DNA from 3 places in the Agrobacterium sp. LEGMi-208b genome. Region 1 is predicted to be linked to each of the others. Evidence: riboswitches for the same ligand, from Rfam matches in the RefSeq annotation. Region 1 holds a riboswitch; each other region holds the start of a gene.
What was found. Region 1 has a riboswitch for thiamine pyrophosphate ahead of thiC (phosphomethylpyrimidine synthase ThiC). Riboswitches for the same ligand answer to the same signal wherever they lie in the genome.
Positions count from the first base shown of each region.

Region 2: it holds a riboswitch for thiamine pyrophosphate, as region 1 does, so the genes downstream of both, thiB (thiamine ABC transporter substrate binding subunit) here and thiC (phosphomethylpyrimidine synthase ThiC) in region 1, are expected to answer to the same signal.
Region 3: it holds a riboswitch for thiamine pyrophosphate, as region 1 does, so the genes downstream of both, AC5YUO_RS16145 (ABC transporter permease) here and thiC (phosphomethylpyrimidine synthase ThiC) in region 1, are expected to answer to the same signal.

Region 1 is NZ_CM183445.1:1,916,855-1,923,335, forward strand. Features, by position in the region: gene AC5YUO_RS09305 (DUF1839 family protein) at 1-328, opposite strand, end outside; gene AC5YUO_RS09310 (amino acid--[acyl-carrier-protein] ligase) at 335-1,243, opposite strand; gene AC5YUO_RS09315 (acyl-CoA dehydrogenase family protein) at 1,248-2,429, opposite strand; gene AC5YUO_RS09320 (acyl carrier protein) at 2,429-2,680, opposite strand; TPP riboswitch at 2,863-2,974, shown strand; gene thiC (phosphomethylpyrimidine synthase ThiC) at 3,070-4,893, shown strand; gene thiO (glycine oxidase ThiO) at 4,895-5,899, shown strand; gene thiS (sulfur carrier protein ThiS) at 5,868-6,065, shown strand; gene AC5YUO_RS09340 (thiazole synthase) at 6,070-6,481, shown strand, end outside.
Region 2 is NZ_CM183445.1:1,758,089-1,764,569, forward strand. Features, by position in the region: gene AC5YUO_RS08600 (thiamine diphosphokinase) at 1-588, shown strand, start outside; gene AC5YUO_RS08605 (ABC-F family ATP-binding cassette domain-containing protein) at 593-2,419, shown strand; gene AC5YUO_RS08610 (VOC family protein) at 2,518-2,910, shown strand; TPP riboswitch at 2,956-3,066, shown strand; gene thiB (thiamine ABC transporter substrate binding subunit) at 3,105-4,118, shown strand; gene thiP (thiamine/thiamine pyrophosphate ABC transporter permease ThiP) at 4,138-5,763, shown strand; gene AC5YUO_RS08625 (thiamine ABC transporter ATP-binding protein) at 5,760-6,476, shown strand.
Region 3 is NZ_CM183446.1:296,814-303,294, reverse strand. Features, by position in the region: gene thiE (thiamine phosphate synthase) at 1-155, opposite strand, end outside; gene AC5YUO_RS16155 (hydroxyethylthiazole kinase) at 142-882, opposite strand; gene AC5YUO_RS16150 (ABC transporter substrate-binding protein) at 879-1,829, opposite strand; gene AC5YUO_RS16145 (ABC transporter permease) at 1,826-2,611, opposite strand; TPP riboswitch at 2,737-2,839, opposite strand; gene AC5YUO_RS16140 (TadE/TadG family type IV pilus assembly protein) at 3,025-4,350, shown strand; gene AC5YUO_RS16135 (pilus assembly protein TadG-related protein) at 4,536-5,825, shown strand; gene AC5YUO_RS16130 (alpha-glucosidase) at 5,843-6,481, opposite strand, start outside.

The DNA.
Region 1 (6,481 bases):
TGTCCATCTCGATCAGGCAGATGCGGCCGCGCTCGAGCTGTGCCTCGATATGGTTTTCCACCTTATCGAAGATCGCAAGTTCGGTGGCGCGAACGCCATAAAGTGCTTCGAGATCTTCCAGCGGCACCTTGAAGAAGGTGAACTGGTCACCTTCGAAATCCTGCGTGAGCGTGAAACCGAACATGGCTTCCGGTGGCAATCCTTTCGAGGCCAGTACCTCGATCCACAAATCGATGTAGCAATTGGTCTCCGGCCACATTCTTTCAGAGGAATGAAGCGGATGCTGCACATAGTTTTGGGGATCGAGACCCGGAAAAATCTGCCGCATGGATAATCAGCCCCAGAGGGTTTCCACGACCTTTGCAGGCCATTTTTTCACGTCGAGACCGTGATGGGCAAACAATGCGAGTGCGATGCGCTCGAGGCCAAAACCGACGCAGGCGGTGTGGGCGACATCGCCATTCGCAAGATTGAGGCCCCATTTCTGGCCAAAGGCATCCTGATGGTAATTGAAGCTCATGCAGGCCGTCGGGCTGGTCGCTGACGTGACCGGGATCAAGAGCTCGAATTTCAGGTTCTGGTCGCGCTGGTTGTTGGCGAGCATCTTGCCGGCGCGGCCGAAGAAGGGATCGTTGGCGATATCGATGGTGACGTCGAGCCCGACTGCTTTCATCATCTCCACACCGCGATCCATCCAGGTCTGGCGGAATTCGGTGACGTCGGACTCGGTGCCCATGCAGACATATTCGCGCATGCGGAAAAGCTGCTGGCGGGCCGGATCCTTGGAAGGCTCATGGCGGAAGCAATAGGACTGGATGTCATAAAGACCGCCGCCGGCAGGAAGGGCGCCACGCTTGGCAATCGTCGGGTAAAGCGGATAGCAGGCCGCCGGCGTCAGCACGATGTCGGTGGCTTTCTGGTCCTTGGTCCAGTCGCCGCCCTCATCCATGGTCTTCAGCAGGCTGACATGGTCGAGTTCGCAGCCGCAGAAGGAATGGACAGTGCCGGCGAGCTGCGGGAAGCTCTTCATGTAACCGCTCTTTTCGAAATAGGCACGGTTGATGCCGGGCGGAAAGCGGATCGCTTCGGCGCCATCGGCGCCACCGGTGCGGTCGATCAGCCGCTCGAATGCGGCAATCACATCCTCGAACTGGCCGCTGCGTCCATAAAGACCGTCCACACCCGTTTCAATCAGCAGGCCTTCTTCGAACAGTCGATCGAGAAACGATGTTTGCATGTCCATGGTCTTATCCCAAGAGGCTGGTGTCCTGCTTGTGAACCAGCAGGAGATTGGCAGAATTGCCGAGAATACGGTCGTTGGAAATCATCAGCCGGGCGGAATGCGCGTCGCGCAGGTGCCGGCCGAGGCTATAGGGCGTACCGTTCTTGTAGCCCATGATGCCGCAGACCAGCATGGCATGATCGATGATCTCAAGAATGGTTTCCGAAGAGCAGATCTTCACATTGTTCATGGCAACGGCAAAGGCCATCGACATCAGTTTTTCGGGATCACTCTTGGTATCCTCGTAAGCCTTGATGCCGGCGATGATGTTGGATTTGACCACCTGCAGCTTGGTGGAAACCTCGGCAAGGCGGATCGCGCCCGGAGGGGCGGTGCCGGGTGATTTGCGGGCCGCGGCCCTGACGAAGGATTGCGCACGCAGCACCGCGTCGGAGGCAATACCGTACCAGACGGCGCTCCACAGGAGATGCGAGCTTGCAAGCATGGATTGCGCGGCGATTTCCGCGAAAGGTTTCGGGAAAATCTGTACCGCCGGCGCTTCGCCGCGGAACAGGAAGCCATCCGAACAGGTGCCACGCATGCCGAGCGTATCCCAGACATGGGTCTTCTCGAGCGTATACTGGTTTTTCAGGAATACGGTCATCACCTGATCGGCGGGCGCGGCATCCTTGTGGGCGCGCGAGGTGATGAGGATCGCATCGGCATTGCTGCCATAGGAAATGACGGTGGCATCCTTTTCCAGCCGGCAGTTATCGCCTTCGACTTCGATCGCGCAGATGGAGTTGCGCAGATTGCCGCCGATGCCGCCTTCGGTGGTGGCGGAGCCGAGCAGAAGCTGTTCGCCGGCAACGCGGCGCATGAAGCCCGGATGCCAGCTGCTCTCCACGCCGTGCTCCACCAGGCTGGACAGCTTGATGTGGTGCATGGCGAAAATCATCGCGGTTGCCGAACAGGCCTGGCCGAGCCGGGCGCAGATGTCGGCGATCTCCTGAACGGAGGCGCCTTCGCCGCCGAGCGAGGAGGGCACCTGAATGCCGAGCAGACGTTCCTGCCGCAAGGCATCGACGGCTTCCTGCGGGAAGCGGCCGGTGACATCCACCTCATCCGCATGCTTTGCGGCAATGATCGCGACACGGCCCGCGCGCGCGGACAGCGTTTCATCCTGCGGCGCCACGGTCACGTTCATCAGGCTGCCTCTTTACCATCCAGAATGAGCTTAACGGTGTCTTCAATCGCCCTGATGCTCGCAAAGGACTTGCGGTTCAGCAGATTGTCCGGGAATTCGATATCGAAAGCTTCTTCAATACCCAGCATCAATTGCACCGACGCAAAGGAAGACAGGCCCGCTGCATAAAGATCGGCTTCATCTGCAATCGTATCGACAGGGGTGGGAAGCTGGCCGAATTTTGCCAGTATTTCACGAATAGTCGCATTCATTCCGACGTATCTCCAATGAAATCAACACTAGGAAGGTTTGTGCTTATCGTTATGCCGCAAACGATAATATTCACCTAAACCGTTAGGTTAATTACAACTAACGGCAGCATGCGCCATTCCCGCACCTTTGCCAAGCGTTGATGAGCGGCCTTGACAAAAGCCGGGTGGTGTCTTTTGCTGTGGCCATTCACCAGGGGTGTCCCGTCAAGGGGCTGAGATTCTGCTTTCATGCGCAGTGACCCGTTGAACCTGATCCAGTTCATACTGGCGTAGGGACGGTGCAAAGACCTGATGTCGGGCGGGCGCATGGCGCCGCGTATCGGCACTTCGGTATTTTCCATCATTCCGGCTCGAACTGGGTCTCCACAGTCAAACTTTGGAGCCTCAAGATGAATATCGCTGCCAAGACTATCCCGCTGTCGGTTACCACCGGACCGCATGCCGCCTCCACGAAAATCCATAAACCGGGAATCCTTCATCCGCATATTCGCGTGCCGATGCGCGAGATCGCGGTGCACCCGACGGCGGGCGAACCGCCGGTGACGGTCTATGATTCCTCCGGCCCCTATACCGATCCGACCCATCCCGTTCTGATTGAAAAGGGTCTGCCGCGACTGCGTCACGACTGGGTCGTGGCGCGCGGCGATGTCGAGGCTTATGAGGGCCGGCACGTCAAACCGGAGGATAACGGCTTTGCCACCGGCGAGCGGCTGACGCCGGAATTTGGCGTGCGCCACCAGCCGCTTAAAGCGACGGCGGGCAAGGCGGTGACGCAGCTTGCCTATGCGCGGGCGGGCATCATCACGCCGGAAATGGAATTCATCGCCATCCGCGAAAATCTCGGACGCGAGGCCGCGAAGGAAAAGCTTGCGCGTGACGGCGAGAGTTTCGGCGCGCATATCCCTGATTATGTCACGGCGGAATTCGTGCGTCAGGAAGTGGCCTCGGGTCGCGCCATCATTCCCGCCAACATCAACCACCCGGAACTTGAGCCGATGATCATCGGCCGCAATTTTCTGGTCAAGATCAACGCCAATATCGGCAATTCCGCCGTCACCTCCTCCATGGCGGAAGAGGTGGAGAAGATGGTCTGGGCGATCCGCTGGGGTGCCGATACCGTCATGGACCTTTCGACCGGGCGCAACATTCACAATATCCGCGAATGGATCATCCGCAATTCGCCGGTGCCGATCGGCACGGTGCCGCTTTATCAGGCGCTGGAGAAGGTGAACGGCATTGCCGAGGATCTCAACTGGGACGTGTTCCGCGATACGCTGATTGAGCAGGCGGAACAGGGCGTCGACTATTTCACCATTCATGCCGGTGTGCGGCTGCATTATATTCCGCTCACCGTCAACCGCGTCACCGGCATCGTCTCGCGCGGCGGGTCGATCATGGCCAAGTGGTGTCTGCATCACCACAAGGAAAGTTTCCTCTATGAGCATTTCGAGGAGATTTGCGATATCTGCCGCGCTTATGACGTCTCCTTCTCGCTGGGTGACGGCCTCAGGCCCGGCTCGATTGCCGACGCCAATGATGCGGCGCAGTTCGCCGAGCTGGAGACGCTGGGCGAGTTGACGCAAATCGCCTGGGCAAAAGATTGCCAGGTGATGATCGAAGGCCCCGGCCATGTGCCGATGCACAAGATCAAGGAGAATATGGACAAGCAGCTGAAGACCTGCGGCGAGGCGCCCTTCTACACGCTTGGGCCGCTCACGACAGATATCGCGCCCGGTTACGACCATATCACCTCAGGCATCGGGGCGGCGATGATCGGCTGGTTCGGTACGGCGATGCTCTGCTACGTCACGCCGAAGGAACATCTTGGCCTGCCGGATCGTAACGACGTGAAGGTTGGCGTTATCACCTACAAGATCGCCGCTCATGCCGCCGATCTTGCCAAGGGCCATCCGGCTGCGCAGGTGCGGGACGATGCGCTGTCGCGCGCAAGGTTCGAGTTCCGCTGGGAAGACCAGTTCAACCTGTCGCTCGACCCGGATACGGCGCGTTCCTTCCACGACGAGACCTTGCCGAAGGAGGCGCACAAGGTCGCGCATTTCTGCTCCATGTGCGGGCCGAAATTCTGCTCGATGCGGATTTCCCACGATATCCGCGCCGAGGCGCAGAAGGAGGGGCTGGAGGCCATGGCCGCACGCTTCAAGGAAGGCGGCGAGCTTTACATGCCGCTTTCGACGTCCGCGAGTGCCGAATAACATGCGTGTTCTCATCAAGGGAACGGGGGTCGCCGGCCTGACGGCGGCCTTCGAACTGGCGGGGAACGACATTAGCGTCGAGGTTTGCGAGCGCAATGCCGAACCCTCTCGCGGCGCATCGTGGTATGCGGGTGGCATGCTGGCGCCCTGGTGCGAGCGCGAAAATGCGGAAGCGGCGGTTCTGACGCTCGGCCAGGCGGCGCTCGACTGGTGGGATGCAGCGGTCCCCGGTCTTGTGGTCCGCAACGGCACGCTGGTCGTCGCACCCGCCCGTGACAAGGCGGAGCTATCCCGTTTCGCCTCGCGGACCAGCGGGTATCGCTGGGTGGATGAGGGCGAAATCGCCGGTCTGGAGCCCGATCTTGCCGGTCGCTTCAGGTCCGGACTTTATTTCTCGGACGAAGGGCATCTCGATCCGCGCCTCGCGCTGCAATCGCTATATGAGCGGCTTTGCCTCATGGGTGTGCGGTTCCACATGGGTACTCCGCTGGACGAACAGCCGTTCGACCGGGTCGTGGATTGCACCGGGCCTGCGGCGGTGGGAACGATTTCCAGCCTTCGCGGTGTGCGGGGGGAGATGCTCTATCTCGGCACGCGGGAGGTTTCTCTTTCTCGTCCCGTCCGGCTGCTGCATCCGCGCATTCCGCTTTACATCGTGCCGCGCGAGCCCGGTCGTTTCATGGTGGGCGCAACGATGATCGAAACCGAGGATGCGGGCGCCATTTCCGCCCGCTCGATGATGGAATTCCTGAATGCCGCCTATGCCGTGCATCCGGCCTTTGCGGAGGCGGAAATCATCGAGACCGGCACGGGGGTGCGTCCCGCCTATCCAGATAATCTGCCTGATGTCACGCAGGATGGCAGGACCATTTTCATCAACGGCGCGCACCGGCACGGTTTTCTGCTGTCGCCGGCGATGGCGCGGCAGGCGGCTGAAATCGTCTGCCAAACACTCTCTAAAAAGGAAAAGGATCATGAAACTTCTGGTGAATGGCGACGAGCTTGATCTCGCCGCCGAGACGCTGGCCGGCCTGCTCGCCAGCCTCGAATACGAGGGTGAGTGGCTGGCGACGGCGGTAAACGGCGATCTGGTGCATTCGGAAGAGCGTGCCGATTATAAGCTGAAGGCTTTCGACCGTATCGAAATCCTTTCGCCGATGCAGGGAGGCTGAAACCATGCTGACGCTTTATGGTCGTGAGGTCTCGTCCCGTCTTCTCCTCGGCACGGCGCGCTATCCATCTCCCGCCGTGCTTGCCGATGCGGTGCGGGCGAGCAACACGGATATTCTGACGATTTCGCTGCGCCGGGAAACGGCGGGCGGCAAGAAAGGCGGTCAGTTTTTCGAACTGATCCGCGAGCTGGATCGCCACATTCTGCCCAATACCGCCGGTTGCCACACGGTCAAGGAAGCGGTGCTGACGGCAAAGATGGCCCGTGAGGTGTTCCGCACCGACTGGATCAAGCTGGAGGTCATCGGCCACCATGACACGTTGCAGCCTGATGTCTTCGCACTTGTCGAAGCGGCGAAAATTCTCTGTGACGATGGTTTTGAGGTCTTTCCCTATACGACCGACGATCTGGTCGTCG
Region 2 (6,481 bases), 160 kb from region 1:
GCGGTCGCGGACAGCCGTGTGATTGCTGCCGACGGCGGCATGCGCCACGCCGGACCGCTTGGCCTTGCGCCGGAGCTGTGGGTCGGGGATTTCGATTCCGCCAGCAAGGAGCTGCTCAATGCCTGGCCCCATGTGGCGCGGCAGCCATATCCGGCTGCGAAGGCGGTAACCGATGGCGAGATCGCGGTATCGGAAGCTCTCTCCCGTGGCGCGCATTCGCTGGTGCTCGTCGGTGCGCTTGGGGGTGCGAGAAGCGACCATGCGCTTCAGCACCTTCTTTACGCGGTGGCGCTTGCCGAACGGGGTATCGACGTTACGCTGACATCGGGTGAAGAAGAGGCCCGGCCGTTGCTTGCCGGTTCGCTCGATATCGATCTGCCGCCCGCTTCGCTGTTTTCCGTTGCCGGACTAACCGCCCTTGCGGGGCTCGATATCGGCAATGTGCGTTATCCGCTGACGGATTTCGCGCTTGCTTTCGGTTCGTCCCGCACTATTTCCAATGTCGCGAATGGCGGCCCCGTGCATTTCTCGCTGAAAAGCGGAAAAGCCATCGTGCTCGCCCGCCCCTATGATCTGACCGGAGCCTGACGCCTTGGCACCCCCAATTTTGAAACTCGATGACATCAAGCTGACCTTCGGCGTGACCCCGCTGCTCGATGGCGCCAATCTCCAGGTGGAACCGGGCGACCGCATCTGCCTCGTCGGGCGCAACGGTTCGGGCAAGTCGACGCTGATGAAGATCGCTGCGGGTCTCGTCGAGGCGCAGTCGGGCGAGGTTTTCCGGCATCCGGCCGCCACCATCCGTTATCTGGAGCAGGCGCCGGATTTTGCCGGTTACGACACCGTTCAGGCCTATGCCGAAGCGGGGCTCGGACCCGGTGACGATCCCTATCGCGTCACCTATCTTCTCGAGCATCTTGGCCTCACCGGGCAGGAGCACCCTGCAAGCCTTTCCGGCGGTGAGGCGCGACGTGCGGCCCTTGCCCGCGTGATGGCGCCGGAACCCGATATCCTGATGCTGGACGAACCGACCAACCATCTCGATCTGCCGACCATCGAATGGCTTGAAAGCGAGTTGCAGCAGACGCGCAGTGCCCTGGTGTTGATCTCGCATGACCGCCGTTTTCTGGAGAAGGTTTCGACTTCGACCGTCTGGCTCGACCGTGGCCAGTCCCGTCGTCTCAATCGCGGTTTCGCCCATTTCGAGGAATGGCGCGACAAGGTGCTGGAAGAGGAAGAGCTGGAGCAGCACAAGCTCGGCAAGGCCATCGAGCGCGAAGAACACTGGATGCGCTACGGCGTGACCGCAAGGCGCAAGCGCAATATGCGTCGCGTCGGCGAGCTTCAGGCGATGCGTGCCGAATATCGCGGCCACAAGGGACCGCAGGGCACGGTGCAGGCGACCGTCACCGAAGGGCGCGAATCCGGCAAGCTGGTCATCGAGGCCGAGGCCATCACCAAGGCTTACGGCGAGCGGGTGATCGTCGCGCCGTTTTCGCTGCGCGTCCATCGCGGCGATTGCATCGGTTTCGTCGGTCCGAACGGCGCCGGTAAAACGACGCTTCTGAAGATGCTCACCGGTCAATTGGAGCCCGATAGCGGCACGGTGAAGCTCGGCACCAATCTGGAGATCGCGACGCTCGACCAGAAGCGCGAAGATCTCAATCCCAACGATACGCTGGCGCATTATCTGACTGATGGCCGGGGTGAAAACCTGCTGGTCAATGGCGAACTGAAGCATGTTACCGGCTATATGAAGGATTTCCTGTTCCAGCCGGAACAGGCCCGCACGCCGATCCGCAACCTTTCCGGCGGCGAGCGCGCGCGTCTCATTCTGGCGCGCATTCTGGCGCGGCCGACCAATCTTCTGATCCTTGACGAGCCGACCAACGATCTCGATATCGAAACGCTCGATCTTTTGCAGGAAATCGTCGCGGGCTTTTCCGGCACCGTCATTCTCGTCAGCCACGACCGCGATTTTCTCGACCGCACCGTCACTTCCACCATCGCGCCCGTCAATCCGGACGAGCCGGATGGTCGATGGATTGAATATGCCGGTGGTTATTCGGACATGATGGCGCAGCGCAAGGGTGCTGCGGAAGAAAAACGCAAGGCGGAAAAACAGGAAAAGGCGAAGGCCGCACCTTCGGCCTCCCCATCGCAGGATCCTTCAAAGGCCAAGGGCAAGCTTTCCTTCAAGCAGAAATTCGCGCTCGAAAATCTGCCTAAGGAGATGGAAAAGGCGCAAAGCGAAATCGCAAAACGCGAGCAGCGCATGGCCGACCCTGAGCTTTTCACCAAGGACCCGAATGCCTTCAACACGCTGGCGCAGGAAATGTCGAAGCTGCGCGACAAGCTGGAGGCCATGGAAGAAGAATGGCTGGAACTGGAGATGTTGCGCGAGGAACTGGAGGGCTGAAGGCAATCGGGCTCTCGTTTGACCGGTCCTGCTTCGGCCTTTGACAGAAAAGCGGAATTGCCGTTCTATGCCGGCGTTCGTTTGGAGGAGTTGTGAAAATGCGCATGATTTTCGTCAATCTGCCGGTCAAGAATATCGAGACATCAAGGAACTTCTTCACGGCTCTCGGTTTCAGCTTCAACCCGGAATATTCGGATGACCGCACGCTCTGCATGATCGTTGAGGAAAACATCTTCGTGATGCTTCTCCAGGAGGGGCGGTTCCGTGATTTCATCAACGGCGATATTGCCGACGCGACGCGCACCACCGAAGTTCTGACCTGTCTTTCTGCGGGAAGCCGCGAGGAAATCGACCGGATGATCGCCACCGCGCTTGCCTCCGGCGGTAGCGGCTGGAAGCCCGTTCAGGACCATGGTTTCATGTATGCCGGCAGCTTTCAGGATCCCGATGGGCATGTCTGGGAACTGGTGCATATGACGGAGCAGGGCTGACCTCGGCCATCTTGCCAATCAGGGACGGCGGGACTACACCATCATCTTGATCTAACGGGGTGTCTTTTGTGCTTGGACGCAAAAGGCTGAGAGGCTTGCCAACCCGAAGAACCTGATCCGGTTCATACCGGCGGAGGGATTAGACGGCTTTAACGCAGGCGGCTATTTCCCTATCGATTTTTGAGGAGATACCCGTGCGCCGTCGTCTTTTCCTGAATTCCCTCGTTGCCGCTTCGCTGTTTCTGCCCGGTCTTGCCGTCGCACAGGACAGGCAGGAACTGACCGTCTACACCTATGAAAGCTTCGTTTCCGAATGGGGTCCCGGTCCCAAGGTGAAGGAGGCCTTCGAGAAGGTTTGTAATTGCACGGTCAATTTCGTCGGCGTGGCCGATGGTGTGGCGCTACTCAATCGCCTGAAGCTTGAAGGGGCGGGGTCCAAGGCGGATGTCGTCGTCGGTCTCGACACCAATCTTGTCGCGGAAGCAAAACAGACCGGTCTATTCGATGCCAGCGGCATCGATGCATCGGCGGCCAAGGTGCCGGGCGGATACAAGGACGATGTTTTCGTTCCCTATGATTACGGTCATTTCGCCGTCATCTACGACACGCAGACGGTGAAGAATCCGCCGACGAGCCTTAAGGACCTCGTTGAAGGCGACGCCGCGCAGAAGATCGCCATTCAGGACCCGCGCACCTCCACGCCGGGTCTGGGCCTGCTGCTGTGGGTGAAATCGGTTTATGGCGACAAGGCGCCGGAAGCCTGGGAAAAGCTCAGGAAGCGTATTCTCACCGTTACGCCGGGCTGGTCGGAATCCTATGGCCTTTTCACCAAGGGGGAGGTGCCGATGGTGCTCTCCTACACCACCTCGCCCGCCTATCACATGGTCGCGGAAAAGACGGATCGTTATCAGGCCGCCGCCTTTTCCGAAGGGCATTACATCCAGATCGAGGTTTCCGGTCTCCTTAAAAATGCACCGCATAAGGAACTGGCAAAGCAATTCCTCGCTTTCACGCTGACATCGGGTTTTCAGGATGCCATTCCGGAAAACAACTGGATGATGCCGGTTGCGGCAACCTCGAAGCCCTTGCCGGAGGCGTTTTCCAAACTCGTCGTGCCGCAGAAGACTTTCCTGATGGATCCGGAAGAGGTGGCGAAGAACCGCAAGGCATGGATCGATGAATGGCTTGCCGCCATGAGCATGAATTGAGGAAGAGGCACACCCGCGCATGATGCTGCGTCGTGATTACCGGCGGTCGATCATTTTCGGAACGGCGGCTTTTGCCGCCGTTTTCCTGTTCATGGCGCTCGCCGTTGCAGCTCTCCTGTCCTTTGATGCCGGTGCGTCCGCGGCCGGTATAATGGATGCCTATACGCTGCGCATCCTGCGCTTCACGCTTTATCAGGCAACGCTTTCCACTGTTCTTTCTATTGTCCTCGGCCTGCCAGTGGCGCTGGCGCTTGGCCGGCGACGCGTATTTCCGGGAAGGATCTGGATCATCAGGCTGATGGCGGTGCCGATGGGTCTGCCTGTCATCGTCGGCGCCTTCGGCATCATCACCATCTGGGGCAGGCAGGGTGTTTTGAATACGGCCCTGGTTTTTGCCGGGGCGAATGAGCCTTTCAGCATTTATGGCCTTTCCGGCATCCTCATCGCCCATGTGTTTTTCAATCTGCCGCTTTCGGTCCGGTTGATGCTCGCCGGGCTGGAGCGTATTCCGGGTGAATATTGGCGCATGGCGGCGAGCCTCGGCATGGGGCCGGTTTCGATTTTCCGTTTTATCGAATGGCCGGCAGTCGCGCGTCTCGTTCCCGGCATTGCCGGGCTTGTTTTCATGCTGTGCGCTACCAGCTTCACGCTCGTTCTTTTGTTGGGTGGCGGGCCGGCGGCCACGACGCTGGAGGTCGCGATCTATCAGGCGCTGCGGTTCGATTTCGATCCGCAGCGGGCGATTGCGCTTTCGGTTCTGCAGATTGCCCTCACCGCAATCCTGCTCGGACTTCTCGCTTTTTTACCGTCGCCCGAAGCGGAAATTCCGTCGCTCGGTCGTTCCCATCACCGTTTTGATGGCAAGGGCATTGGCGCCCGCCTCTGGGATGGCGCGGCAATCGTTTTCGTAATTCTGCTGATCGGCCTGCCGCTTGTCGCCATAGCCGTCTCGGGCTTGAGGGCCGATCTGCCGCGTCTTTTGTCCGCGCCGATTTTCCTGCGCGCGGCGGCGACCAGTCTTGCAATCGCCCTTCTCTCCGCAGCCCTTGTCGTGCTCTGCTGCATGGCGATCATCGGCGCACGGCAGGAGATAGGCTCCAGACGGCAGGCGGGGAAACCACTGCGCTTCCTCTCCGCTCTGCTTGGGGCAGGGTCTTCGCTGGTGCTTTTGGTGCCGCCTGTGGTGTTGGGAAGCGGGTGGTTCCTTCTATTGCGGGTCTTCGGCGATGTCAGCTTCTATGCGCCCGTCCTCGTGGCGCTTATCAATATGCTGATGGCTTTGCCGCTTTCCATGCGGGTTCTGGAGCCGGCTTTCACCAGTCATTTTTTGCGCACCGGCCGGCTTTCCGCCAGTCTGGGGCTTCAGGGCTTGACGCGATTGCGGTTCGCCGATCTACCGGTTCTGTGGCGGCCGCTGGCCATGGCGTTTTCCTTTGCCATGGCCCTGTCTCTTGGCGATTTAGGCGCGGTTGCCCTGTTCGGGTCGGAAAATTTCGTCACCTTGCCATGGCTGGTTTATAGCAATATGGGCAGCTATCGCACCAATGACGCCGCCGGTTATGCCTTCCTTCTCGGCATCATCTGCCTGCTGCTTGCCGCAGGCGGCGTTTCACGGCAATCCCAACCAGCAAGGGCGAGCATATGACAGGCGATGATTTTGCCGTTGAGCTGGACAAGGTCAGGCTGCGGCTTGGAACACAGGATTTCGACCTCGATTGCACATTCCCACAAAGCCGGATAACCGCCGTCGTCGGCGCGTCCGGTTCGGGCAAGTCGACGCTTCTCAACCTCGTCGCCGGTTTCGAGGCGCCGGATTCCGGCCGCGTCATGATCGGCGGACAGGACGTGACTGCGCTCGATCCTTCGGAAAGACCGGTCTCATCGATCTTTCAGGACAATAATCTTTTTGCGCATCTCGATATTTTCACCAATGTCGCTCTGGGTGTCAGCCCCGGGCTGAAATTGCGGGTGGAAGACCGGGAACGGATCGAGAAGGCCCTCGTTCGTGTCGGGCTTGCGGGTTTCGACAAGCGCTTGCCAGGCACGCTTTCCGGCGGAGAAAGGCAGAGGGCGGCGCTGGCGCGCGCGCTGGTCAGGAAAAAACCGGTCATGCTGCTCGATGAGCCTTTTGCGGCACTCGATCCGGGATTGCGGGCGGGTATGACGTCCCTGCTTCTCGACTTGCATGGAGAAACAAAAAACACGGTGATTATTGTCACGCATCACCCCGACGACATAAAAAAGCTGGCGCAGCAGGTGGTTTTTCTTGAACGCGGCCGTGTTGTCTATACCGGCCCGACCGCAGATTTCTTCGCCACACAAAATGTGAAGGCGGTGGACAGTTTTCTGAACGGGTGATCGCC
Region 3 (6,481 bases), on a different replicon from region 1:
TTTTCGATCATCGCCCGCGTCGAGCCGTGCTTGTCGCGATATTGCAGAATGGTGGCGCCGTTGAGTGCGGCGGCCAGAGCCAGCTCCGGCAGCGACGCGACGTCGCCAAGGCTCGCATCGACCAGCGCGTTGAGGCGGTAATCAACCTTGTTCATGCTCTATCCTCGCGTGATTTGTGATGTCCTCACCGGAAATTTCGGAAAGCGCATCCAGAAACGCCGGTTCGAAGGTGCCGGGGCCGCTGGCGTGTTTCGCGGCGAGTTCGGCGGAAACGCCGGTGACGGCAAGGGCGGAGGCCGCCGCCGTCAGCGCGTCTTTTTCCACCGCCATGAAGGCGGCGATGACGCCGCCAGAAAGGCAACCTGTTCCTGTCACCTTCGCCATCCACGGATGGCCGTTGAATATCCTGACGCTGCGGGTCTTGTCGCTTAGATGATCCACAGGCCCGGTCTCGATCCTCACCACACCAGGCACATCACCGATCAGGCTCATTTCGGCGTGATTGCCGCGCACGATCGTCGGGGAAAGTGCGATGAGTTCGCGCGCGAATGCCAGCCTTGATGGTGAATAATCGCAATGCACGGGATCGACGATCCACGGCTTGCCGGATGCATTGGCGATCTCTATCGCCAGCCGGATGACCTTGCGCCGCTCGGCATCCAGTGTGCCGAGATTGACGGTCAGCGCATCGGCCTTGGCAACGAAGCTCTCGATTTCCTCGAGCGAGGTGGTCATGGAAGGAATTCCGCCGACGACGGTGATGCCGTCGGCCGTGAATTTCTGCACCACGGTGTTCATCAGGCAATGCACGCGCGGGCGTGCCTGCCTGACTTTTTCAAGAAGTTCGGCGGCCTTTGCCGCGGTCGGACTATTGCCGGTCATGGCTGTTGCAGCTCCACGGCGATGTCGTCTGCTGCCGGCGCCTGCTTGATCAATTGCATCTCCTGCATGAAAGCGCCGAAACGGGTGTAGCGGGTGCGGTCGAGCGCCGCCGGGCGCTTGGCGAAACGCGGCAGTGTGTCGAAGAAGGCCTGCTTGTTCAGCGCATCGTCGAGGTTCGGATAAGCCTTGATGAAAAGCTGCCAGGCTTCCTGCGGGTGGTTGGTGATGAAGATCGCAGCCTGCTCCACGGCGGAGAGAAAACGTGGCAGGCGGCTGTCCTTTACGAGATCGCGATGGGTGACGAAGATCAGCTCGTCATAGGCCGGCACGCCGTGCTCCTCCGGGAAGAAGGAGCGGCCCTCATGCCCCTCGAGCTTCATCTGCGTCAGTTCGAAATTACGGAAACCGCCCAGCGTGGCATCCACCTTGCCGGCGATCAGCGACGGCGAGAGCGAAAAATTGACGTTGATCAGCTCGACATCATCCTTCGTCAGACCCTCTTTTTCCAGCATGCGCTTCAACATCGCATCCTCGAAACCGGAAACGGAAAAACCGACCTTCTTGCCCTTCAGGTCTTTCAGGCTCTTGATCGGTCCGTCGGCCAGAACGGTGACGGTGTTGAGCGGGGTCTCGACCAGCGTGCCGAAACGCACCAGCGGCAGGCCGGCATCGTGATCGAGATAAAGGTTCGGCTGGTAATGCACGCCGATATCGGCCTGTTTTGCCGAAACGAGGCGCGGTACGGCGGAGGGGTCTGCGGGCGGAACCAGTTCCACCTCCAGCCCGGCATCGGCGAAGAGGCCACGTTCCCTGGCGATCACCATCGGCGCGTGATCGGGGTTCACGAACCATTCGAGCAGGACGGTAAGCTTGTCGGCCGCCTGTGACGGCATGGGTGCGAGGACGCTAACAGCCGCGACGACGAGGGAGAGAAGAGTTCGTTTCATGGTGCCGAAAGTCTCCGTAAATATCTGAAAGGAATGGTATGTTCTGTTTCTTTGGCCCAGGGGGCGAGATTGGCTGTCGCCCGGTCGACGACAAGCCGCAGCAGCACTGCCATCACGGCGAGAATGGCCATGGCGGCGAACATGGTGTCGGTCTGCATGCGGGCATTGGACTGGACCATGACGAACCCGAGCCCTGCGGATGCGCCCACCCATTCGCCGATGACGGCGCCGAGCGGGGCGAGCGGCGCCGCCACCCGCAAGCCCGAGATCAGCGAGGGCAGCGCCAGCGGTACACGCAGCCGGGTGAGGATCTGCCAGTGGCTCGCCGCAGTCAGCGAGGCGGCGTCGAGTATGGCGCGATCCGTGCGGTTGAGGCCGTCGGTGAAAGAGGAGGCAACGGGGAAGAAGATGATGATCGCCGTCATGACCACTTTTGAAGCCATGCCGAAACCGAACCAGAGGACGAGGATGGGGGCCAGCACGAAGACCGGAAAAGCCTGCAACACCAGAACCATGGGCCAGACAAGGCGGCCGAGGCGCGGGATGGCGGCAATCGTGAAAGCGACGACAATGCCGGCGGTGATACCTGTGGCGAGCCCGAGCGCCATTTCTCCGAGTGTTACCAGCGCTTGCCCGAAAAGGAAGCCGGGCTGGCGCAGGAAAGCGCCGGCGACATCGACGGGCGATGGCAGGATATAGCGGGGCGGTGCGAACAGCCACGTGCCGGCCTGCCAGAGAAGGAGCAGAAGACCGACACCGTTCAGCGCATGGGTGGCACGCATGAGCCGGACCTCAGACGCAAACGCACCGCGTGCGAAGGGTGGAAGGTTTCAGCATCATCATTGGTCTCCAGATGTGACAATCACGGAGATCAGGCGAAGCGGAGAAGAGAAAGGGTAGCGCCTCCAAGGCGCGACAGTTCCGTTCCTACGCCGGCATGACCCGGATCAGGTTCAAGGGTCCGGCTCGTCGCCATCTCAGCACCGTCAGGTGCTCCCCTCGGAAGAGCTTGTTTTGTAGGTCAAGTTTTAAAAATGTCAACGGCCTCTGCCGACTGGTCATGCGTTGTCTATATATTACTTAAATATAGTTATTAGGTATATCGAATTTATCGACAATTAGTTATATGTATAAACTATATCGCAAGATCATCCGAGTAAATGTCGTCCGCAGCCAAAGAAGGTCGGGGACGAAATTGAAAAGCATCTGGCGGGACAAGTCTGGAAACTTTGCCATTCTCAGCGCTCTGTTGATGATACCGATCATCGGATCCGCCGGTGTTGCGCTTGATGTCGTGCGAGGCATGAGCGTGAAATCCGATCTTCAGATGGCAGCGGACTCTGCGGCTCTGGCCGTGGTTGCGGAAAGTTCGGCCAGTGCTCAGGCCGCAAGGCGAATGGCAAGCGATGGCGTCATTTCGGTCGGCAAGGAAGAGGCGGAGGCTTTTTTTCACAGCAACCAGCGAGGAAACCCGGAATATCGCCTATTGGCGCTCGATGTACAGGTGAAGAAGAATGGCACTGTGATCGAATCGTCAGTGAGTTTTACAGCTTCGCTTAATACGACGCTCTCCAGGGTATTGGGAAAGAATTTCCTTACTGTTTCCGGCAGTGCAACTGCCAAATATGAAACGGAAACCTATACCGATTTCTATTTGCTGCTCGATAACTCGCCTTCCATGGGCGTCGGCGCAACGCCCGCCGATGTGGCAACAATGAAAAAGGCGATCGGATGCGCTTTCGCCTGCCATCTCTCATTGGCAGACGGTTCGTCCGATCCCAACAGCACCTATTTCCGGCTCAGAAATAAAGACCCGAAGGCCAAGGGTTACATCAACGCGACGACGCGCATTGATGTGGTCGCAAAGGCGACCGCGAGCTTGATGGACACGGCTGAGGACACGCGCAAAAAAAGAGATCAGTATCGCATTGCTGTTTACACTTTCGGAAAGACGGCAGACGATGCCTTTCCCGATAAAGACCTCCAGGAGGTGGTGTCGCGCACGTCGGATTTGCAGGCGGCCAAGAAGAAGGTCGGCGAAATTGAACTGATGTCAGTTCCCGGCCATGGATACAATCTCGATCAGCACACCAATTTTGATCGCGCGCTGACGAAGATCACAGCAAAAATGGGAGAATCGGGGAATGGCGCCAGTTCTGCTACCCCTGAGAAAATCGTATTCTTTGTGTCGGATGGTGTGGCCGATAGCCAAAAGCCCAAGAAATGTACAAAGCCAGTAATCTGGAATGGGCGATGTCAGGAACCCGTGGACACCAAGCTGTGCGACGACCTCAAAAAACAAGGTTTCCGTATCGCCGTGCTTTACACCACCTATCTGCCGCTTCCCGGCAATCAGCACTACGATAAATGGATCGCCCCGTTCCAGTCGGAAATCGGCACGCGCATGCAGCAATGCGCCTCCCCGGGCCTGTTCTTCGAAGTCAGCCCCTCGCAGGGTATCAGCGAAGCGATGTCGGCGCTGTTCAAGAAGGCGATCAGCACGCCGCGCCTGACGAGTTGAAGCTTGTGCCCGAAAGCGGTTCAAAGCGCTGTCCATGCCTGCCGCTGGCGTGACGGAAAACATTTTTCGATCGGAATATTAGTTATTCTGGAAATTAGATTTATCGAAAATTAGTTATCCATTGAAACTGACTTTCAACAGTATTTGGCTAAGTCTCGTCTCCGGCAGGGTTCCGGGGGGCGAATTTGAAGAATATCTGGCAGGACAAATCAGGGAATTTCGGCATTCTCAGTGCCTTGTTGATGGTGCCGCTGATTGGCGTCGCTGGCGTGGCGCTTGATGTGACGCATGGCATGGCGATCAAATCGGACCTGCAGATGGCAGCGGATGCTGCGGCGCTTGCGGTCGTTGCCGATACGTCGGCGAGTGTTCACAAGGCGAAGGAAATGTCGGGAGATGGCGAAGTTACGCTTGGCGGTGATGAAGCCTCCGCCTTCTTCGACGCTAACAAGCGGGCCAATTCCGACTACAAGCTCCTGTCTCTCAACGTGTCGGTGATCAAGCGCGGCAACGCCATCGAATCCTCCGTCGACTTCAAGGCATCGGTCGCAACGACGCTATCGCAGATCCTCGGAAAAGACCTCATCACCGTTTCGGGCAGGGCGACGGCCAAATACGAGACGGAGACCTTCAGCGACTTCTATGTCCTGCTCGATAACACCCCTTCGATGGGTGTCGGCGCCACGCCGACCGATGTTGCCACCATGGTTGCAAATACGAGCGACAAATGCGCTTTCGCCTGTCACATCGTCAAAGACGGGGTGGTGGATACGAACAGCTATTATTACAAGGCAAAGAAGCTCGGAGTGACGACGCGCATCAATGTGGTTGCGCAGGCCACGGCGAGCCTGATGGATACCGCGAAGTCCACGCGGAAAAGCAGCAATCAATATCGTATGGCGGTCTATACCTTCGGGGAGAAGGCGGAAGATACGAAGCTGCTCGAAGTCGTTCCCCTGACATCGGATCTCGCCACCGCGAAGAAAAAAGCGGGTGAAGTTGACCTGATGTCCATTCCCTATCAGGGCTATAACAACGACCAGCAGACCGATTTCGACCGGGCGCTGACCCAGATTGGCGACAGGATCGGCTCTTCGGGCACGGGTGCGAGTTCTGCAAGCCCGGAGAAGATCATCTTCTTCGTTTCAGATGGTGTCGGCGATAGCTACAAGCCTTCCAGCTGCACCAAAAAAACGACCAGCGGCCGCTGTCAGGAGCCGATCGACCTCAAATATTGCACGAAGCTCAAGGAAAAGGGTTTCCGGATCGCCGTGCTCTACACCACCTATCTGCCGCTGCCGACCAACGACTGGTACAATAGCTGGATCAAGCCGTTTCAGCCGGAAATCGGCGCACGCATGCAGCAATGCGCGTCGCCGGGACTGTTCTTCGAAGTCAGCCCGTCCCAGGGTATCAGCGACGCGATGACCGCCCTTTTCAAGAAGGCCATCACATCACCCCGCCTGACGGGGTGATGCCAAGGACCAAGCCTTCAGCCGATGGTGCGAAGCTTTTCGAACAGCTGATGATGGCTGCTATCGGCACGATAGAACACCGCAGGCTCGCCGAGCGGCGCTTCGACGGTGATATCCCTGCCGCCGTCATGATGCGTGCCGCTCCACAGATGCACCCATTGGCCATCACCCGGAAGGTAGAGCGAGCGTTCTTTTTCGCCCGCCTTCCACACCGGTGCGACAAGCATGTCCGCGCCGTAGAGATAGCAGTCCTGAATGGTGTAGGTCTGCGGCTCGTTCTCGTAATGCAGGAAAAGCGGACGCTGCACCGGCAGGCCCGTCTTCGCTGCCTCGGCGGAAAGCGATTTCAGATAGGGGGTGAGCGCGACATAGATCGCTGTCATGCGGGCGAAATGGGAAAGAACCGTTTCATCCTGATCGATCTGCAGATTGTCGCGCGGCCGGTTGCCCTCATGGGTGCGCATGACCGGCGTGAAGGCGGCCATCTCCGTCCAGCGCATGATGAGTTCCGCCGTTCGGACATTGCCGAACAGGCTGGTGTAACCGCCAATGTCTGAGTGATGATAGGCATTGCCCATGAGGCCGGAGGAAAGCGCGCCGCAGATGACGGTGACAAGGCCGTCATGACGGGAGAAGTCAACCGACTGGTCGCCGCC